One region of the Roseovarius carneus genome, then DNA from elsewhere that is predicted to be linked to it. Evidence: riboswitches for the same ligand, from Rfam matches in the RefSeq annotation. Region 1 holds a riboswitch; the other holds the start of a gene.
The links. Region 1 has a riboswitch for thiamine pyrophosphate ahead of KUD11_RS00760 (ABC transporter substrate-binding protein). Riboswitches for the same ligand answer to the same signal wherever they lie in the genome.

Region 1 (4,413 bases):
CCCGGCAGATTTCCCCGGCAGGTCAGCGTGTAAAGCTCAGGGCCGTGCTCGCGCAGCTCCATCTCGGGGAGCACCAGATCACCAACGGCCAGACGCGCGCGCGCGGGCAGGTCATCCAAAGAGTGCAGAAATTCGTGAAAGTCTTCACCGCCAAATCGCAGCAGACGCCGCAGCCCTTCGACCTTGGGGTGCGACACCAAATAGGTTCCGATATCTTCCAAAATTCCCGGCAATGGACGATCAAGCGCCGTTTCGGCGGCGGCAAGCACATCTTGGGTCAACGCCGCGTCATAGGTCAGCATGGATTCGAACTCGGTGAAATCGAGCCCGGCAAGCCGCGTCACACGCCCCCATGTGTCGCGCCCATAGGTGTCACGAATAAATCGCTCAATGGCCCGGTTAATCAACCCGTGCATATCCAACTCCGCAAAATGCAATACGGCAGGTATCGTGCAGCCCGGTTAATATTCAGCAAACAGCGTCAATTGCGCGGAAAAATCTGCATCTCTCCTAGGTCCAACACATTGCGCGGAACAGGGATGATCTGAAAGTCGCCCTCAAGAATCTGCATCATCTCGGCCCGCCCCAAGCGCGGCGAAAGCCCGTCTGCCGTTATCACGCGCCCAATGCGCATAAGTGCGCCCTCATGCAGCTCGTAGGCCGTTACCTGCACAATGTCGCCACCCTGATAGTAAAGGCCGATCACCCCCTGCACCGGGGTCAGCGGCTCAAATCCCGCGATCACCAGAACGCAGCCCGGAAAGCCCCCCAGCAGGCTTCGCTTGCAGGCCGCATCAATGCTGCGCTGCTCAAATGCGCTGAGCCTACCGAATGCCCCCTCCGGCAGGACCGCGCCCGCAGGTCGCAACGGCACGGTTCCGTCCAGCATAGGCACGTCCTCGGCCTGCACCGTTTGGCTGAATTCCCAACTGTTGGCAGCGGTTCGGGCGCTGTCGATCCGTGCCGCAAGCTCTGTGTTTCCAGACGCTTCAGCAAAGCCCGCCACCCGGTCCAGTCCCCGCCGCCCCGGTTTGCCCCAGTCATGGGCCATCTCCCACAGGGCCAGTTCCTCGGGCGGCAAACCGGCTTCGGCGCGCGCGACCTGACTGGCGGTGGACATGCGCTCGGCGTTGATCACGGGCGTCATCCACAGGGCTGCGAGGGTGACAACCGCCATCGCCTTGTAACGGTTCACCGCCCGTATCCGCCCGCGCCAATCACCGCGCATCGCAACCGACACCGCAAAGGCCAGCGCATAGCTCAGCACCACAAACGCGCCCAGCATCGCGGCCACCCGCTGTGGTGTCAGCCCATATTGGTCCACCCGCAGCCACACGGCATAAAGCGCGAGGGCAGCAGGCACCGTGATCAGAATGCTCAGCGCCTGTGTGGCAAAGAGCATGCCCGCGCCCTGCGCCGACATCTCGTCATCGCGGCCAATCGCCGTGGTGATCAGCGTGATGGACGCAATCGCGACCCCCGCCATCATCGTCGCCACTGAGAATTGCCCAAAGAGATCACCGAGCCCGCGCAGCGGAAGGGCCACAATAAAGACCACCACAACGACTAGAACCACGGGCACAAGCACCCGGAAAAGCTGGATCAACAAAAACGGCGAGATGTAATCACTGAGTTCATGAACGATGGCCAGACCAAGCCCCAGAACCAGCCCGGTAAAGATGTAGGGCACCACCTCAATCTCGATCAATGTCTCGATCACATGCACGCCAACAAGGCCTAAAAGTGCGTCAGATGCCATCGCGACACCCCATGCCACCCCGGCAAAAAGCCAAGCGGCGGCGTAGCGCACCACGATATTCCATGAGGTATCAAAGAGCCGCGCGTAATCGCGCCAGCCCCCCTGCGTGGCCATACCAGCCGCCACAAACGGCACCGCAATAAAGAGCCCAGCACCCAGCGCCAGAAGCCCCTCGGAATGGTCGAAAAACGCGTCCATATTCTCGAACCGGTAACTGGCCCAGAGGAAAAGCGCCGCCGACGGCACCGCAAGCCCCGCCGCACCCAAGCTTGCAGGCACAGGGCGCTCAGGGCCAATGAGGGCGAGAAGCACGCCAAAGAACACAAAACCAAGCGTCAGCAGAAATACCAAGGCGCGCGTATTATCTACGAGATCGGGCAGCACCTCGGCCATGCCCCAAACGGCCAGGCCCGACAGGGCGCCGATCGCCGCAAGCGACAGGCGCGTGGCCACGCTTTGCATCTCTTGGCTCATCTCCGGTGGCTCCTTTTCTGGCGTATCTGCGTGGCCACCCTAACGCACCGGGCGGCGCGCGCAACGCAGATACGCTTGCCAGAGCGCGCGCGTCTTGCTACGTCTAACGCATCCGTTGGGGTGCTGTGAGCGATCATGGCTGAGAGGCATTGGCCAACCCACCGAACCTGATCCGGTCAGTACCGGCGTAGGGAACGGAGCAAAGCCTGAGGCGCACCCGCGCGCGGCTTGCCTTGTCCTTATGCCATTGCTGATCTCCACCCAAGCCGGGGCATAGCCCCCGCATCCGGAGACATACTCATGCGCCTCGCCGCCCTCGCTGCCGCCCTTCTCATCGCCGGCCCTGCCGCCGCCCAAGACAAGATGACCGTCCTGCTGGACTGGTTCATCAACCCAAACCATGGGCCTCTGATCATCGCGCAGGAGCGTGGACTTTTTGCGGATGCGGGCCTTGAGGTCGAGATTATCGCCCCCGCCGACCCTTCCGCGCCGCCCAAGATGGTCGCGGCCGGGCAGGCCGACCTCGCCATCTCATATCAGCCGCAATTGCACCTTCAGGTGGCCGAGGGTCTGCCGCTCATTCGCGTGGGCACGCTGATCGCCAGCCCGCTCAACTGCCTTTTGGTGCTGGAGGATGGCCCGGTAAAATCCATCGCCGACCTGAAAGGCGGCAAAATCGGGTTTTCCGTGGCGGGGGTTGAGGAAGCGCTGCTTGTGTCCATCCTCGCGCAAGAGGGCATGACTTTGGATGATATCGAGTTGGTCAATGTCAACTGGTCGCTCAGCCCAGCGCTGATGTCTGGGCAGGTGGATGCGGTGCTGGGCGCCTACCGGAATTTCGAGTTGAACCAGATGGATATCGAAGGTGTCGCGGGAAAGTGCTTCTTCGTCGAGGAGCAAGGCGTGCCGCCCTATGACGAGCTGATCTATGTGGCCAATTCCGAGACGCTGAACCCCGAGATGCTCAAACGCTTTTTGCGCGCCACGGAGCTTGCCACGCAATACATCGTCAACCACCCCGAGGAAAGCTGGGACATTTTCCGCGCAACCTCGGCCGAGCTGGATGATGAGCTGAACAAGCGCGCGTGGCGCGACACCCTGCCCCGCTTCGCGCTGCGCCCTGCGGGTTTGGATGCCGCGCGCTATGCAGGCTATGAGGCGTTCTTGTCGGAGGCGGGTCTGATCGAGGGCATCCGCCCCGTGTCGTCTCTGGCGATTGATCTGGGTGCTGAGTGATGGTGGACTACGGCAAAACCTTCGCGCTTTGGCGCGCCGAGCACTCGGGCGCGTGGCGCGCCTATACCCATCACCGCTTTGTCGAAGGGCTGAAAGATGGCACCCTGCCGCGTGAGGCGTATCTGACATATCTGGTGCAGGACTATATCTTCCTCATCCACTTTTCGCGCGCATGGGCGCTGGCCGTGACCAAGGCCGAAACGCCTGAGGAAATGCGCCTCGCCGCGCGCACGGTGACCTCCCTTCTGGACGAGGAGCTTGGCCTCCATATCCAGACCTGCGCCGCCGAAGGGTTGAGCGAAGCTGATCTTTTTGCAGCCCGTGAGCATACGCACAACATCGCCTATACCCGTTATGTTCTGGATGCGGGCCATTCGGGCGATCTTCTGGACCTTTTGGCCGCCCTTGCGCCTTGCGTTCTGGGCTATGGCGAGATCGGTGCGCGGCTGGCGCGGGAGAAATCGGCCACCACGCCCTATGCAGACTGGATCGAGACCTATGCAGGTGACGACACGCAAACCCTCTGCCGTGATGTGGGCGCGTTGATTGATGGCGCAGTGGCCCGCCGCCTTGGGTCTGATCCGCAAGGTAGTCCCCGCTGGGCGGCCCTGTCGGCGCGGTTCGAGACCGCGACCCGGCTTGAGGCGGGCTTCTGGGCGATGAACCTGCCGAAATGAACGCACCGGGGCTCAATATCCGGGCCAGCGCCCGTATCGGCGAGACGCAGATCTTGCCAGCGCTTGACCTGCAAGTGGCGGGCGGCGCGTGGACCTGCCTTCTGGGCGCGTCCGGCGTGGGCAAATCCACCCTTCTGCGCCTGATTGCGGGGGTGGCGGACGGCGTGACGCTGGATGGGAGCATCACAGCCACGGATGCAACCTCGCTCAAAGGCCGCATCGCGATGATGGCCCAAAGCGATCTTTTGATGCCGTGGCTGACCATCA
Region 2 (4,413 bases), 1.2 Mb from region 1:
CGAGGGGCAAAAGGCGCGCCAGCCAATCGACGCTGTCGAAGATGGGATAGAAACGCGGCAGGCTCATGTGAGAAATGCCTGACCAATGACAGGCGTGGAAGGAGCGGCCATATCGCGCGGCTCCATCGGGCTCGCCCCTGCCGCCAGTTGCCCGGCGCGGATGGCCAGCGCGAACGCCTCGGCCATAGCCGCAGGATCGCCCGCCTTTGCCACCGCCGTGTTCAAAAGCACGGCATCATAGCCCATTTCCATCGCCTGGGCTCCTTGGCTGGGCAGGCCCAGCCCTGCGTCGATCACCAAAGGTACGTCCGGGAAATGCGCCCGCATGGCGCGCAGCCCGAAGATGTTGTTGAGCCCTTGGCCGGACCCAATCGGCGCGCCCCATGGCATCAACACCTCGCATCCCGCGCGCAGGAGACGATCCGCGACAACAAGGTCCTCGGTGCAATAGGGGAAGACCTGAAATCCATCCTCGGAGAGTATCCGCGCAGCCTCAACCAGCGCGAACACATCCGGTTGCAGCGTATCCTCCTCGCCGATCACCTCCAGCTTGATCCATTTGGTGCCGAACACCTCGCGCGCCATATGGGCAGTCGTCACCGCCTCCTTGACCGAATGGCACCCGGCCGTGTTGGGCAGCACATGCACGCCCAGCCCTTGGATCATCGCCCAGAAATCCTGTCCCGCACGATCCTGCCCGCTTTCGCGGCGCAACGAGACCGTAGCCACGGATGCACCCGAGCGGCGAAACGCCTCGGCCAGAATGGCGGGCGACGGGTATAGCGCCGTGCCCAGCATCAGCCCATTGGGCAGGTCGGTTCCGTAAAAGCTGCGCATCATCCGCCTTTCATGGGGGCGAGGATTTCGATCCTGTCGCCCTCGCTCAGAGCCTCGTCCGCGCGCACGCTGCGCGGCACGAAATCGCCGTTGCGCGCGGTGGCCACGACCGCGCCGTCATAGCCCGCCTCGCTGAGCAAAACGTCCAGCGTGGTGGCGGATGTCTCACGCGGTGCGCCGTTTAACTCGATCTTCATGAAGCACCTCCGGTGTTGTCTCATCATATAACATCGCGGCCACCATCCGCGCCATGGCGGGGGCCAGAAGGAAGCCATGGCGATAGAGACCATTAACCGAGATAAGCCGCCCTTTGCGGCTGATCCGGGGCAGGTTATCGGCAAAGGCGGGGCGGGCATCAACGCCGATTTCCAGCACCTCCGCCTCGCCAAAGGCGGGGTTGAGCGCGTAGGCCCCGCTCAGCAATTCCAGCAAAGCGCGGGCGCTGGGATGTTTGCCCGCACCCGCCTCGATCATGGTGGCACCGAGCATATAAAGCCCCTCACCGCGCGGCACGATATAGAGCGGGATGCGCGGGTGCAAAAGACGAATAGGGCGCGTGAGAGCCACATCGGGGCAGCGCAGAACCAGCATCTCGCCCTTCACACCGCGCAAGCCATCCATCGCGGCGCGTGCACTCAGACCGCGACAATCGATGGTGAGCGCGCGCTTGGCTTCCTGCGTGGGGTCGGCCTCTCGGGTCTCAAACGCGACGCCCTCCGCTTCCAGACGGGTCCGTAGGGTTGTCAGCGCCGCACGGGGGTCCAAATGCGCCTCGCTTGGGAAGTAGAGGCCTTTGGTGAAGCGGCCCTCAAGGTCTGGCTCCAAAGCGGCGATCTGGGCTTCGTCCACCGGCTCAAACCCCGAAGTGCGTTGCGAAAACCTGCGCAGATCCGCCTGGTCACGGGCGGGCGAGACCACGAGCGAGCCTGCGCGCGTGACGCAGCCCGTGGCGGCCTCCCACCATCCGGCGGCCTCTTGGCCCAAGCGCACGACAGGCTCCTCGGCACTTTCGCCCTCACAATGCGGGGCCAGCATCCCGCCCGCCCACCATGAGCAGGCCTGCGGGCCGGGGGCCGCCCCGTCACCACGCTCAACGATGCGCAGATCAGCGCCGCGATCGCGTAAGGCCCGCGCCACGGCCAGCCCGGTCACGCCTGCGCCAATGATGGTGATCTCCACGCGGGCTAGCCCCACTGACCAAAGAAATGATGCACCGGACCGTGGCCCGAGCCGATGCGCAGCGTATCCGCCGCCCGGATCGCCCCCGCGAGATAGGCGTGGGCCGCGCGCACGGCCTCCTCCATCTCCAGCCCCCGCGCCAAATGCGCGGCGATGGCGGCGGAATAGGTGCAGCCGGTGCCATGGGTATTGGCCGTGGCCACGCGCAGCGCGGTGAAGCGGGTGGTGCCTTGGGCGGTGATCAGCAGATCAACGCAGTCCGCCCCACCTGCATGGCCGCCCTTCATCAAAACCGCGCGCGGCCCAAGCGCCAGAAGGGCGCGGCCCTGCGCCTCGACCTCGTCTTCGCACTCGGCATGGGTTGTGCCCAAAAGGCGTGCGGCCTCGGGCAGGTTGGGTGTCAGCAGGTCGGCGCGGGGCAGGAGCACGCGGCCCAAGGCTGCAATCGCGGCGTCCTGAAGCAGGGCATCACCCGATTTGGCAATCATCACCGGGTCGAGCACCACGGGGCCGGAATACTCCGCAAGGCCCACGCCTACAGCCTCGATAATCTCCGGTGAGAAGAGCATGCCGATTTTGATCGCCCCTACGCCCATATCCGCCAGAACCGCGTCCGTCTGCGCGCGCACCACATCGGCGGGCACCGCATGGACGGCGGTAACAGCTTGGGTGTTTTGCGCGGTGACGGCGGTGATCACGCTCGCGCCATAGACACCGAGGGCCGACATCGCCTTGAGGTCGGCCTGAATGCCCGCGCCGCCGCCGCTGTCAGAGCCAGCGATGGTCAGGGCGATGGGCGTGGCGGCAATCTCGACCATAAGCTCCTCATTCAGGTTAGGGCAGAACGAGGGGAAGGATGGCGCCTGGGCCATATCTCCGTTCCCTACGCCGGAATTGCCCGGATCAGGTTCGACGGGTCGGCGCAACGCACCTCTCAGCCCTCATATGGGCCCCCCGACGGATGCCAGATTGCTACACCAGTTGCAGGGGCTGCGCAATCGCCGGGTGCTGGGTTTTTGTGTGTGGGATCAGCGCTTGGGATCGTCCTTGCGCATGCGGGGGGACGCGCGTTTGCGTCCACGTTGGCGCGGACCCGTGATCGCCACAATGAGTGCGGTGATCACCAAAAGCGACACCAAGCCTGCGAAAAGAAGGTCGAATGTCATGCCAAACCCTGTTGCGTTTCTGTGTACATGCCCCCTCAACACGCAGCCCCCAACGGGGGTTCCGTTGCCGTGCCTGCGCTCAATGATCGGCGGGGCTGGGCTCGGTCTCATCAACCGCGAAGCGGACGGTAATGCGGTAGAAATCCCCCCCTGTCTCGACCACGGCCTCCCCACCCAGCTGTGCGGCGAAGACGCGGACAAGCTGCGCACCGAGACCTGTGCCCTCGGCCTCATCCGGCACTGCTGCCGCAAGGGAATTTTCGCATGTGAACTCCGCCTGATCCGGGCCGGGGCGCGTGAGAGCCGCGCGCAGGTAGGGGCGCGCGCCCTCGACAGCGCCGATGTATTTGAGCGCATTCGTCACCGCCTCGGACGCCAAAAGCGAGAGCGGGACGGCCTGATCAGGCACCAGAATGAGCGGGGCGAATGTGCGGCTGACATCCACATTACTGCCGGGCTTGATCCCCGTGACCGCCAGTTGATCAAAGAGCTCCGCCAAGAGCGTATCAGCCTGCGTGCGGCTGAGATTTTCGGTCTGATAGAGGTTTTGATGCACCGTGCTCAGCCCCATGATCCGCTCTTGCAGGCGGCGCAACACAACTTCGGTCTCGGGGCTTTGGGCCTTGCGGATCTGCATGTTCATGATTGACGAGATGAGTTGCAGATTGTTCTTCACCCGGTGATGCACCTCCTTGAGAAGGACGTTCTTCTCGCGCAATGCGTCCTCCATTTTCGCCTCATCATCCATCAGATCAAGCGCCATGTCGGTGAAGGTCTCGTCCAGATCGCGCAGCTCATCCGACATGCCGAACGCGCGGGCGTCAGGGTCAAATTCGCGCGTGCGGGCAAAGCCGCGCATCCGGCGGCGCAGGTCCGCCACCTGCTGCACCACAAGCCGGTCCATGGCGAAATACGCCACCGCGAGGCTGGCCAAAAACATCAAAAGCGGGAAGACCGCAGGCGCCACCGCCATGCCCCAAAAGCTTGTTTGGCGCAGGTCCGGGGGCCAACTGCCCAGCGCGTAGGTGAGATCGGGGATGATCGGCACGAGGGCGAAGCTACGCTCGCGCCCGGCGCGATCGGTGGCCGTGAACGTCTCATCCTGTGAACCGGCCAGCGCAGCCAGCGCGCGATCAGCGGGCAGCGTAGCCTGCACATCCACCGAGCTGTCGGTGCTGTCATGCGTCAGGATATCGCCTGCGCTGTTGAATGTCGTGAGGCTAACGGGGCG

Region 2: another riboswitch for thiamine pyrophosphate. It lies ahead of thiD (bifunctional hydroxymethylpyrimidine kinase/phosphomethylpyrimidine kinase); the one in region 1 lies ahead of KUD11_RS00760 (ABC transporter substrate-binding protein).

The regions. Positions count from the first base shown of each region.
Region 1 covers NZ_JAHSPD010000001.1:137,095-141,507, forward strand. Annotated here, with positions in the region: gene KUD11_RS00750 (heme NO-binding domain-containing protein) at 1-416, opposite strand, end outside; gene KUD11_RS00755 (DUF4153 domain-containing protein) at 482-2,233, opposite strand; TPP riboswitch at 2,340-2,444, shown strand; gene KUD11_RS00760 (ABC transporter substrate-binding protein) at 2,534-3,469, shown strand; gene KUD11_RS00765 (TenA family protein) at 3,469-4,146, shown strand; gene KUD11_RS00770 (ABC transporter ATP-binding protein) at 4,143-4,413, shown strand, end outside.
Region 2 covers NZ_JAHSPD010000001.1:1,322,556-1,326,968, reverse strand. Annotated here, with positions in the region: gene KUD11_RS06610 (thiamine phosphate synthase) at 1-67, opposite strand, end outside; gene KUD11_RS06605 (thiazole synthase) at 64-837, opposite strand; gene thiS (sulfur carrier protein ThiS) at 837-1,034, opposite strand; gene thiO (glycine oxidase ThiO) at 1,003-2,016, opposite strand; gene thiD (bifunctional hydroxymethylpyrimidine kinase/phosphomethylpyrimidine kinase) at 2,022-2,834, opposite strand; TPP riboswitch at 2,880-2,983, opposite strand; gene KUD11_RS06585 (hypothetical protein) at 3,045-3,182, opposite strand; gene KUD11_RS06580 (sensor histidine kinase) at 3,262-4,413, opposite strand, start outside.